4 regions of the Neobacillus sp. SRL179 genome follow, and region 2 is predicted to be linked to each of the others. Evidence: predicted binding sites of a transcription regulator. Region 2 holds the regulator's gene; each other region holds the start of a gene.
What was found. Region 2 encodes Rex, which represses fermentation and respiration genes when NADH is low (regulators of the CRP and FNR family bind a similar motif). Its sites were predicted from a motif close to TTGTGAAATATTTCACAA; they were not measured.
Positions count from the first base shown of each region.

Region 1: a site for Rex is predicted at 2,017-2,034, ahead of nirB (nitrite reductase large subunit NirB). Genes of this name have one in related genera too.
Region 3: a site for Rex is predicted at 1,329-1,346, ahead of qoxA (cytochrome aa3 quinol oxidase subunit II). Genes of this name have one in related genera too.
Region 4: a site for Rex is predicted at 1,384-1,401, ahead of AC4E8C_RS20135 (cytochrome c3 family protein). Genes of this name have one in related genera too.

Region 1 is NZ_OZ481792.1:393,760-396,977, reverse strand. It holds gene nirB (nitrite reductase large subunit NirB) at 1-1,896, opposite strand, end outside; gene AC4E8C_RS02065 (hypothetical protein) at 2,231-3,217, opposite strand.
Region 2 is NZ_OZ481792.1:280,627-283,844, reverse strand. It holds gene AC4E8C_RS01565 (polymer-forming cytoskeletal protein) at 1-435, opposite strand, end outside; gene AC4E8C_RS01560 (YhbD family protein) at 448-1,071, opposite strand; gene AC4E8C_RS01555 (redox-sensing transcriptional repressor Rex) at 1,186-1,842, opposite strand; gene moaC (cyclic pyranopterin monophosphate synthase MoaC) at 1,872-2,366, opposite strand; gene AC4E8C_RS01545 (ABC-F family ATP-binding cassette domain-containing protein) at 2,555-3,218, shown strand, end outside.
Region 3 is NZ_OZ481792.1:2,852,748-2,855,965, reverse strand. It holds gene AC4E8C_RS13960 (long-chain-fatty-acid--CoA ligase) at 1-1,003, shown strand, start outside; gene qoxA (cytochrome aa3 quinol oxidase subunit II) at 1,465-2,346, shown strand; gene qoxB (cytochrome aa3 quinol oxidase subunit I) at 2,407-3,218, shown strand, end outside.
Region 4 is NZ_OZ481792.1:4,047,004-4,050,221, forward strand. It holds gene AC4E8C_RS20135 (cytochrome c3 family protein) at 1-1,280, opposite strand, end outside; gene secA (preprotein translocase subunit SecA) at 1,820-3,218, shown strand, end outside.

The DNA.
Region 1 (3,218 bases), 110 kb from region 2:
ACATGTTTTCACCGTGCGCAAGGTTTTTCCATATGCATAACCTGATGGCATATCAAGCTCTTCCCACATGCCTGGCAGGTCCTCTTTCTTGACTCCAAAGAGGCCAATTCTCTGTCCACCTGTTAATTTTACTAATGGAACATTGTATTTTTCAGCTACTTCGGCTATTTTTTTCAAATCAGCTGCTGTTGTAACACCGCCATACATTCTTGGAACCACTGAGTACGTTCCGTCTTTTTGGATATTCGCATGCATTTTTTCGTTAACGAGACGGGAATCGCGGTCATCTTTATATTCATCCATGTAAATCATGCCAAGGTAATAGTTGATAGCTGGACGGCATTTCGTACAGCCTTCTTCATGGTTCCACTCCAGGACGTTCATGACCTCTTTCACACTGGTTAAACCCTTAGCCTTAATTTCTGCCACCAATTCTTCCCGGCTTAAGGTCGTACAGCCGCAAATACTTGTCTTTTGGGCAGCAGCCGCATCAAATAGATCCCCTAGTGTATAGCCAAGAATATTGCTCACCATTGGTTTGCAGCGTCCGCAGGAGCGTCCTGCATTGGTGCAATGGCTGACTTGATCAAGAGTGGTTAGCCCTTGTGTTTGAATCGCTTCAACAATTGCCCCTTTTGTCACGCCATTACAACCACAAATCAATTCATCATCCGGCATGGAGGCAATATCGTCACTGCCGCTTTCTCCCGTGCATTCCGTATGAAAAATGGAAACGCCGCTGATATCTTCTTTTTTCGTCAACATCCGATATAAGCGGGTGCTGTCTTTTGTATCACCATAAAGGACAATCCCAACAATCATGTTATTTCTTGTCAGAACCCGTTTGTAGACCCCTTCATATTCATTGTAAATCATAATGGATTTGGTTGTACCATCTTCAAAAATTTCTCCTGCAGAAAAAAGGTCAACACCCGCCACTTTCAATTGTGTTCCCGTAACCGAACCTTGATAAGGTTCTCCTACTAATCCACTAATACGAGCAGCGAGAACTTTACCTTGCTCGTACAATGGTGCCACTAAGCCATACACAATTTCTCTATGTTCAGCACACTCGCCGACCGCGTAAACGTGAGGAACACTCGTTTCCATAAAATCATTGACAACAATTCCACGATTGACATAGATGCCACTGTTTTTAGCCACGATTGTGTTGGACTTAATCCCAATCGCCATGACTACTAGATCGGCTTTGACTTCTGAACCGTCTTTAAAACGCAAACCTGTGACGCGTTCATCCCCAAGGATTCCGACGGTTTCCTTCTCCATTAAAAAGTTCATACCTTGAGATTCTAATTCTGTTTTAAGCAGTGAGGAAGCAATTGGATCCAACTGGCGTTCCATGAGATGCGGCATTAGGTGAACGACATCCACCTTCATCCCTAAGTTTAGCAAGCCTCTTGCTGCCTCAAGACCTAAGAGCCCGCCGCCAATGACGATTGCCTTTTTATATTGCTGTGCTGACTTGATCATCATTTCACAATCTTTAATATCACGAAACCCTGTTACGCCTATTTTGTCTGCACCAGGAATGGGAAGAATAAAAGAATTTGATCCGGTTGCAATGATTAACTCATCATACTCAACTTCACGACCTTGGTCGCTGATGACACGTTTCGCTTCCACATCAATTCTTTCAATCGATTCATCCGTAAATAATTGAATTCCGTTTTCTTTGTACCAATCAATTGGATTAATAATAATCTCATCAAATTTTGTGTCACCTTGGAGAATATTAGATAGCTTAATACGGTTGTAGTTTGGATAGGGCTCTTGTCCAAAGATGGTTATCTCAAATTGGCCTGGTGCCAGTTTAAGTACCTCTTCAATCGTCCTCACGCCAGCCATTCCGTTCCCAATCATCACTAATTTTTTCATATGTGATCGCTCCTATATATTGATTGACATAATTAAAGGTTTAATAAGGTTTTCTCTATATTTAGATTGTAAAACTTAGCGGAGGATATGTTTGTGAAGTTCGTCACATCCACAATAACAATGTGAACACATTCACAATATTGTCAAAAACGAAAAGCCTAAGCGCCCTGGTCAGCGGCGTATGGCCTGGAGCACTCCAACTGAGATAAAGGAAACACGAAGAGCCGGAGGCGATTCGATGTTGACTTATCGTAGGGCGGAGAGCGAAGGACACTAGCCGCTAGGGCGCTGAAGCTAGACAAAATAAAAAAGGGTGTCAGGCACCCTTTTTACGTTATGCAGGTTGTTTAGTGTTTTTAATGGCTGGTTTGGGTTTGATTAGTGCGTTAAGGACTGGCGCAAATGTGCCAACGATAGCAACTGGGATGAGCTCCCACCATTCTAATGGCGGGGTGATGAGCCAGCCTGACTTATGGATGGCCATGATGGCAAGGAAATAGGCTATGCTGCCAATCAGCCCAGACAGCCAGTTGGTTTTTCTAAACAAGAAGAAAACGATCGGGATGAATATCAGTGTCATCGGGACATAGGAAGTTGGATACCCTACCGCAGCGAAAACGGCTTTACCAATAAATCGCAGTAAAATGTAAAGGACTGCACCCATCACCGGAATCGTATAATCTCGACAGATTCGAATGGTTATCGCTGTAAGCAAAGTTACCATTAGTACAGTATAAATTGGATAAACATATTCCGGAATGCCACCGAAAATTTGCGATGCGGGATCCGAGATTAATTCGAGAATCTCCTGTGAGGCAATCGATTTTCCATGAATGTACTGATCATAGGAAATCGCTCCATTCTCCTGCTGCATGTTCGGAAACATTAAGCATTCGAGGAGAAACATCGCGTACCACGTATGCATCGACTTCCAAGTCGGCTGAACATCTCTAGTATATAGAAAATAGCCGCGCCAAACTCCAAAGATCATAATCCCCGTCCCAATATAATAAATAAAATGGGTCGGACTCCAAGTGGTTAAATCAATTCCGTACGCAATATGATAAGTAAAATCTAATGGAATTCCAATTAGGAATAATACATAGCCGATTGTAATCAGATTTCGTGAAAATCCGTCCATATATTGGGAACGGCGCCACTCCTGTATTAACAAAACACCTCCTAATGCAAAACCAAGGGTATTGACGATATGGGGAATCGAGTACTCTTCAAATAAATATTTAAAGTGATAGGATGCATCCCAAGCAGACCCAATAAATTTTAATAAAAAGGCAATGACCCATAAACGGTAATATTTCATA
Region 2 (3,218 bases):
ATCCACTTGATCAGCATTGAGAAGACCGCCAATTGTAAACCGATATTCTCCCTTAAAGGTTTCCGCTTCACAATCTTCTCCGACCGTAAAAAAGCCCCGTTGACTTATTTCCTCACATTTTACTTTTCCACCTACGGAGACTTTACCTGAAACCTTTAAATGGTTCACTGACAGATTTTGATCAATCTTTGCTGTCCCTTCCACGATAAACTTGTGAGCCTCCACGTTCCCATTAAACCGGGCCGTTCCATTAATCTTTGCGTTATTGGCTGTCACATTTCCCTTCATCGTGCCAGAACCATTGCACTCAACCTCATTGCATTCCAAGTCAGTGTTAATGGTTCCCTTGCCATTTAAGGTAACAAGGTTGAATTGCCCTCCATTTGATGAACCTAATCCATTAATAACCAGGTCGCCCCTGTTTTTCGTTTCCATCGCTATTCTCCTTTAGAGTAATTTCGCTTTTATTTCCTCCATACAACTCATCAGCGATAATGACACGACCATCTTTGTGTCTTTATCAAAATGGAACTCTTCCGCATTTATTAACAGCAGACAGGTTGATACACCCAGCTTCCGCGTTACGACCAAATCACAGCTTTTTTGCTTAATTAGCTGAGCATGGTCCTTTAATACCTGAAGCAGCATTTTTCCTTCGTCTAGATTGATCTCCCCTGATTGGAGAAGCTTCTCTAACACATAAACTTCCAGCATTCTAGTAAAAGTAAATTTGTGACTGCCTTTATCGTGGGTTAAGTAAAAGCTCATCACCATATCCGAAACAATGTTACGTTTTATTAATTCATCTTTTTCCAGCTGCAAATCGCCTATATTAGGTGAAAACATATCAGCGAGCTCATCCAAGGACAAATTTTCTTTCATCATTTGAATCTTGTTAATTCTCTCTAAAATCTTCTCTTTTGGAAAAAATGTTTCTTGGCCGGTAAAGGTGGATTTTCGAATAAACCATTCTTCTGGTATAAGATCCTTCCGCTTCCATCTATACAATTGCCCGTAAGATATCCCGGCAAGATCTAATAAATCTTTTTTCGATATTAACTCCTCGCTCATTTATGAAAACCCCTTTCATGAAAACAGTGTAACATAACACTGTTACGCATGTAAAGCTGCTAATAAAAATTTTCCAAAAAAAGGGCCCCCACATTTTGTGAAAGGCCCTTTTGCTTATTCTTCTTCTTTTTCTTGAGTTGGATAATGTTTCAAAAAGTAAATCAATGATTGTAATTCAACCGCTAAATCAATGTGATGAACCCGAATCGATGACGGGACATTTAACCGTGCCGGGGTGAAATTTAAAATTCCTTTTACCTCCGCCTTCACAAGCCGGTCGGTAATCATCTGCGCAACGGGGGCTGGCACCGTTAGAATAGCAACGGAAATTTGCTCCTCCATTAATACCCTTTCAAGCTCATCCATATGGTAAACCGGTACCTCACGGACTTTTGTTCCCATTTTTTCTGGATCCACATCAAAAGCACACTCTATTTTGGTATTATTATTTTTCAAAAAATTATAATTTAAAAAAGCCGTTCCTAGATTACCTACCCCAATTAAGGCAACTTTTGTCAGTTCATCTTGGTCCAACGTTTTACGGAAGAATGTTAACAGGTAATTGACATTGTATCCATACCCTTTTTTACCTAAGGCGCCGAAATAAGAAAAGTCTCGACGGATGGTTGCTGAGTCTACCTTTACGGCCTCGCTTAATTCTGCAGATGAAACCCTTTGCTTTCCGGAAGTATGCAAGTTCTTTAAAAATCGATAATAGAGAGGCAGCCGTTTTGCTGTTGCCTGTGGAATCTTCGTCGTTTCATTACTCATAATTTCTCACACCCCTTCAAATCCCTTTGTTAAATCCGTTCATTTCTCTTAAAATCGCCATTTTTACCGCCCGTTTTTTCAACTAAATAGGTCGGTCCTATGACCATTCCTTTATCTACCGCTTTACACATATCATAAACAGTTAAGGCACAAGCCGAGGCTGCTGTGAGCGCTTCCATTTCCACCCCAGTATTCCCTTTTGTTTTAACCGACGCAGCAATATATAATTGATAGTTGTTGTTTTCGCTTTGTTCCCATGAAAAGGAAATATTTACTCCCGTTAAAGGGATGGGATGACACATCGGAATAATGTCCCATGTCTTTTTAGCAGCCATGATTCCAGCCACCTGGGCCACTGCTAAAACATCGCCTTTTTTCATTTCATGATTGGTTATTTTCTCAAAAATCTCTTTACTAACCGTAATGCTGGAATGAGCTAGAGCTGTCCGTGCTGTTTCCGGCTTGTCGCTAACATCGACCATTTTTGCTCTGCCCTCTTTATTAAAATGAGTAAACTCTGCCATATAAAAAATCCTCCTACCCCAAAATAATACACTATTATTCACATTCTGTGTGTGAAACTTTGCACGAAATAGACACTTTTTCACAAAAAACGCAAATTTCCAGTATCCAAACTACTCAAAAGTCGCGCTTTATTGCCGACATTCGGGATATAATGTACACTATTTATATGTAATAGAGGTGAATAAAAATGATTTTGTTGCAAGTGAATCAACTACAAAAATATTATGGTGCTGACCTTATTTTATCGAATATAAAGCTAGAATTACAAACACGGGACCGTGTTGCCCTTGTCGGCCGCAATGGTGCCGGAAAATCAACATTACTGAAAATTATTGCTGGTCATCTGTCACATGATGGCGGCGAGATTATCAAGCCCAAGGAAGTAACCATTGGCTATTTAGCGCAAAATACCGGCCTTGAATCCCATTTGTCCATTTGGGATGAAATGCTGACCGTTTTTGAACCGCTGCGCAAGCTGGAAAATTCGCTGCGCAAGCTCGAAGAACGAATGGCCGATCCTAGTATTTTTGAAGATTCAGCCACATACGAACGAATTTTAAAAGAATATGATCAGCTGCAAGTAAAATTTAAAGAACAGGGCGGCTATCAGTATGAAGCTGATATTCGTTCTGTCCTGCATGGTTTAAACTTTCAGGAAAGTTCCTTAATGATTTCAAGTTTGAGCGGCGGTCAAAAAACCAGGCTTGCTCTTGGAAAGTTATTGTTAACAAGACCTGATATTTTAATTCTGGATGAGCCTACCAACCATCTTGATATTGATACCCTCTCCTGGCTTGAGCAATATTTGCAGGGGTATGATGGGGCAATTTTGATCGTTTCCCATGACCGAT
Region 3 (3,218 bases), 2.5 Mb from region 2:
TTTCATGTATCATTTGGGTGTAAACCATGACGATGTGTATCTTCATACCTTGCCAATGTTTCATGCCAATGGCTGGGGTGGTGTATGGGCCCTTACAGCTGCAGGAGGCACCCATGTTTGTTTACGAAAGGTGGATCCGCCTTTTATTCTCGAGTTGTTTGAGAGTAAAAATATTACCTTGCTTTGTGGAGCACCAACTGTAGTGAATATGCTGGTAAATGAGCCAAAAGCAAAGGAAATCAAAATCAAGACACACCCACGCATGGCGACGGCTGGTGCACCTCCTGCGGCAGCCTTAATTCAGAAAGCGCAAGATATTCTAGGGCTTAATATGATCCATGTCTATGGCCTGACGGAAACCTCGCCATTCATTTTGTATTGTGAGTGGAAAAAGGAATTTGATTTAAAATCGGCTGATGAACAAGCAATAATTAAGGCACGTCAAGGCATTGAGCTTGCTTTTAATGGGGAAACTAAAGTTGTGCATCAAGACGGAGAAGAAGTGGCCTGGAATGGAAGAGAACTGGGGGAAATTGTCACTCGTGGCAATGTAGTAATGGCGGGGTATTACAAGGATCCCCAAACCACAGCAGCAGCTTTTAGGGACGGTTGGTTCCATACGGGTGATTTGGCGGTTACACACCCAGATGGTTTTATCGAAATACAGGACCGTGCCAAGGATTTGATTATTTCTGGAGGAGAAAACATTTCATCTACCGAAGTGGAAGGTGTTCTCTATAAGCATCCTGCAGTATTAGAAACGGCTGTTATTGCTATTCCTGATGAAAAATGGGGCGAGGTTCCTAAGGCGATTATTGTCCTGCAAAAGGGAGCAGAGGTAACAGAAGAAGAGATTATTCACTTCTGCAGAGAAAATATGGCCCATTTTAAAGCACCGAAAGCAGTAGAGTTTGTAGAGGCATTACCAAAAACCGCTACAGGTAAACTACAAAAATATCGATTACGCGAAATGTACTGGAGTGGGCCAAAAAAGGTAAATTAGCATTTCAACGTTTATACGAAGGGCTAAATGTAAGTATCTTATAACGGTGACTTTAGTTAAGAGAAGTTCTGAAATTCTATTTCATAGAAAAATTTGTTCTTTTTTTTACTATAGTTTAAACATAAAAGAGTAAGCAGTGATCGAAAGCGGTCACTGCTTACTCGTTTTTTTATTTTTCATATACTAACTATATTTTGACAAATTCCTTCGTACTTCCATCGTTGAGGTTCGAACGAATAAATATCTACTTATAATAGTCAATTTTCGAACAAAAAGCTAATGATTAGCACGGTCTTCCAGTAAAGGAAAAGCGATTATGAACATTTTGTGACATCTTTCACATTTACTGTTCATTTTTTAAAATTGGTAATAGAATAGTTTTACCCGAGTGTGATTTACATCACTACATAACCAATTTTTCATTCAATTCGGTTAGGCTAAAAATAGAAAGGGGCACCACAATGAAAATTAAATGGGCATTATTAACACTGGTTTTTACTGTTTTCACAGTGCTTACAGGGTGCGAGCCGTTATTAGTTTTAGATCCTAAAGGGCCTCAAGCAAAAACGCTTGCTACTGACATTAAGTTAACTATGGCAATAATGGCATTTATTGTTATTGCAGTTTTTGCTATTTTAGTTTTTATGTTAGTAAAATATCGTGCTTCAAAACAAAGTAAAGATTATCAGCCACCACACATTGAAGGTAATCCAATTGTGGAAGCGATTTGTGTTGGGATTCCGGTAATCATTGTCGCAGTCCTTTCCTTTATGTCTGTTCAATCAAACTATAAAGTGGAGGCGACACCAAAAGGGTATGAAGACCAAAAGCCACTAGTTATCTATGCTTCATCTTCTAACTGGAAATGGCATTTTAGCTATCCAGAAGAAAATATTGAAACAGTAAACTATCTCTATATACCTACTAATCGTCCAATTGAATTTAAACTATATTCATATGGACCGATTACTAGTTTTTGGATTCCACAACTTGGCGGACAAAAATACGCCATGTCAGACATGGTGAATACTTTACATTTAGTAGCAGATTCTCCAGGAGAACTGATGGGAAGAAATGCAAACTTTAGTGGTAAAGGCACGGCTGAAAATACTTTCCAAGTCGAGGCCATGTCGGAAGATAAATTTGATGATTGGGTGAAAGAAGTAAAAGAAAATGCCAACCCGCTTACTCAAGAAAAATTTGAAGAATTACTAAAACCGGGACACCTTGGCAAGTCCACTTATACCGGAACACATTTGGAATTTTCACCGCCTCCTGAGGGTCATGAAAATATGAAAAATATGGATCACATGGAAATGGAAGACATGAACCACGAGAAATAGTAATCAAGTAAATTAGGGAACTATTTTTCTATTTTGATTGAATGAAAGGAGTCACCAAGCATGGATTTCTTTGATAGATTTGCAATACCTAATCCAAGCCCTGCTATTTATGCCTCAATGGTTGCCATCGGTCTTACTGTTATTGCCATTATAGCTGGGTTGACATATTTTAAAAAATGGGGCTATCTTTGGCGTGAATGGTTAACAACAGTTGACCATAAACGGATCGGTATCATGTATTTGGTTTCGGCACTATTGATGTTATTCCGTGGCGGCGCAGATGCTATTATGTTGCGTGCTCAGCTTGCCGTTCCTGATAATAAGTTGTTAAATGCACAGCATTATAACGAAATTTTTTCGACACATGGAGTCGTAATGATTATGTTTATGGCGATGCCATTTATTATGGCCCTTATGAACTTTGTGGTTCCATTACAAATTGGAGCTCGAGATGTTGCCTTTCCACGACTCAACGCCATTAGCTTTTGGTTATTTTTTGCTGGCGCAATGTTATTTAATATTTCCTTTGTTATAGGAGGATCACCTGATGCGGGTTGGACTTCTTATTTTCCGCTAGCAGGTAATGATTTTAGCGAATCGGTTGGTACCAATTACTATATGATTGCCCTCCAAATTGCAGGTCTTGGGACCTTGATGACTGGGATTAACTTTATTACTACAATTCTTAGAATGAGGGCACCAGGATTAACATTAATGAAGATGCCAATGTTCACTTGGTCTGCACTCGTTTCGAATGTCATAATTGTATTCGCATTCCCAGTGTTAACTGTTGCACTTGCAATGGGTACAATGGACCGGCTTTTTGGAACAAACTTCTTCACAACAACAAATGGCGGGATGGATATGCTTTG
Region 4 (3,218 bases), 1.3 Mb from region 2:
TCTGATTTTTGCTCAGCCGATAATGCTTTGGATGCGTGGCCTGTTAACCATTGGTCACTATTTCCGTGTCCTGCTGGACGATCTGCATGGCAGGCGCTACAGAATTGATTGATTCGTGTTTGATCTTTTACGACTGTAACGTTTGGAACATATTTTGTTTTTGTTTCCCTCATTTTAAGTAAAGAGATAATATCTTCTTTAGGTATTTCTCTTGCCCATTTAGAATCTTGGTGACAGTTAACGCACTTGTCTAACTCTTGAATAGCTGTCCCGCCATGATTTCCATTCCAGCCTTCCACCTTATGGCTCTTCGGAACTTTAACCTTTTTATGACAAGTTTCACAGGACATTGAGAGTTTTACATCCTTTTGTTGCTTTCCAATTGCTTGTAAAATGATATCTTGCGTCTTTTTATCATGAGCTTCTAGAGTTTCGGCTTCTGTTTTTTCTGATTCGTTTGTTGCTACAGTGGTAGCCTCTGTGGTTGCTTCATCCGTTGCTGCCTTTTTGTTTTCATCTAATTTTTTCTCAACCTCTTCTGGATTTGGCGGAACGTTGTAAGCTGCTTCCTTCCAAGGTTTTACACCGTTATTAACTTGATCGTGACAATCAATACATGTTCCCATGTTTGGTCGTAAGTACTTTTCTTCCATTAATTTCTCTGCACTCTCTTTTGTCCACTTACCACGAACCTCTTCCGTGTTGATACCACGTGTTGCCATCTTGGCGTGAACAACTCCAGCGTGACAAGTAATACAAGGAATTCCTTCTTCAATATGTCCTTTATGGTTTACCTTCAAGTCACCTGAAGCTGTAACAAGACGGTTCTTGGAGTGACATTGTAAGCAGTTTTCGTTGGAAACGGCCTCTTCTTCCGTCTGAACAATTTGTTCAGGTACACCAGTAACGTGGTAATACACTTCCTTAAGCGACTTGACTTTATGTGTCAGCATATTGATCGTACCCGGTTTAATATGACACTGGACACATGTAATCTGGTTATGAGCACTAGCCGTATACGTTGAATACTCTGGTGCCATTTCATGACAGCTTGAGCAGAAGGTTGGCGAGTTCGTAAAGGAGATGACTCCATATCCGCCTCCAAATAGAACAATACAGCCTACAAGTGAAGCGAATAATAATTTCCAGCGGTTTACTGGATTTTTCCAATCTATTCCTCTAAATTTTTGCCAAAGTCTGCGAATCAGGCCAACCTTTTTTTTATTTTCTCTTGTTTCGGGATCTATCTCTTTGTTTTTCTTTTTCCCCCAAATGGCCACTTAACTCACCCTTCCCATTTTGGATTCTTTATCTATTTATTTTCCATATTAACCTCTCTAAAGGTAGTATCTAACATTGGAAGAGTATATTCCAATGTACAATTTGTGAATATTTTTGCATGCGAATAAACTTCACATTTTATCCTAAAAACAACATACAAACGTTGTTATTTCAAGAATAAATTATTACTATAAGCACAGTGTTAACAAAGTCATAAATTAATTTTTATACAAAAATATTATATATTATACAAATTTTATTCATGTTTTAAGATAAACCTATGACAGTTGAAAGTGATTCTCACGGTCCTGCCATCACTCTGTCAAAATTGACGAAAATTCGAAACTTTCCTAGCAGGTTATTAGAACACTGCATGTCAGTTGATATATAATAGTAGAATGACAATTCAACCTGTCAATGTTGTCACTGTATAGAGGAAATGGTAAGATGTAGAGGGAAATTAGCAAATAATTAGATATGAATTTTTGTAATGAAATTAATGATTTTGAGTCTCGATAAAAAGGAGCGTTCATCATAAATGGGGATTTTAAATAAAGTTTTTGATTTAAATAAACGCGAACTTAAGCGTTTGGACAAGCTTGCAGTTAAAATTGATGCACTTGCAGCCGAAACGGAAAGGCTGACAGATGATCAGCTTCGTGAAAAAACAGAGGAGTTCAAGGCCCGTTATCAACAGGGTGAAACCTTGGATGATCTGTTGGTTGAAGCATTTGCGGTTGTCCGTGAAGGTGCTCGCCGAGTGCTTGGCTTATATCCATATCATGTTCAGCTAATGGGCGGTATTTCGCTCCATGAAGGAAATATTTCAGAAATGAAGACTGGTGAAGGGAAAACCTTAACTGCCACGATGCCAGTTTACTTAAATGCACTTTCCGGTAAAGGGGTTCATGTTGTTACAGTCAACGAATACTTGGCAAGCCGTGACGCATCTGAGATGGGTGAATTGTATCAATTCTTAGGACTAACAGTCGGCTTAAATTTGAACAGTATGGACAAGGATGAAAAGCAAGCTGCATATGCCTGTGATATTACTTATGGTACAAACAACGAATTTGGCTTTGACTACCTTCGTGACAACATGGTCTTATATAAAGAGCAAAAAGTTCAAAAGCCGCTTTTTTATGCGGTCATTGATGAAGTGGACTCAATTTTAATTGATGAAGCACGTACACCATTAATTATTTCAGGTTCAGCCCAAAAATCGGCTGTCCTTTATATTCAAGCGAATGCGTTTGTAAAAATGCTCAAAAAAGATACGGATTATACCTATGATGAGAAAACAAAAGGCGTCATGTTGACAGAAGAAGGGATTAGCAAGGCTGAAAAAGCTTTCGGGATTGAAAACCTTTTTGACATGGAACATGTTACCTTGAACCATCATATCAATCAGGCGTTAAAAGCAAATGTCAGCATGCACCTTGATGTGGACTATGTGGTCCAAGAGGGCGAAATTGTGATTGTTGACCAATTTACAGGTCGTTTAATGAAGGGCCGCCGCTATAGTGAGGGCTTGCACCAAGCAATTGAAGCCAAAGAAGGTCTCGAAGTACAGAATGAAAGTATGACAATGGCAACGATTACGTTCCAAAACTACTTCCGTATGTATGAAAAACTAGCAGGTATGACTGGTACAGCGAAAACAGAAGAAGAGGAATTCCGTAATATTTATAATATGAATGTTATCGTCATTCCAACCAATAAACCAATTGCCCGTGAAGACCATCCAGATTTAATTTATTCCACCATGAATGGCAAGTTCCGTGCAGTGGTCGAAGATATTGCTGAACGCAATCAAAAGGGACAGCCTGTCCTTGTTGGTACAGTAGCGATTGAAACATCAGAACTTATTTCAACCTACCTTTTCAAAAAACGGATTCATCACAATGTCTTAAACGCGAAGAATCACGAACGTGAAG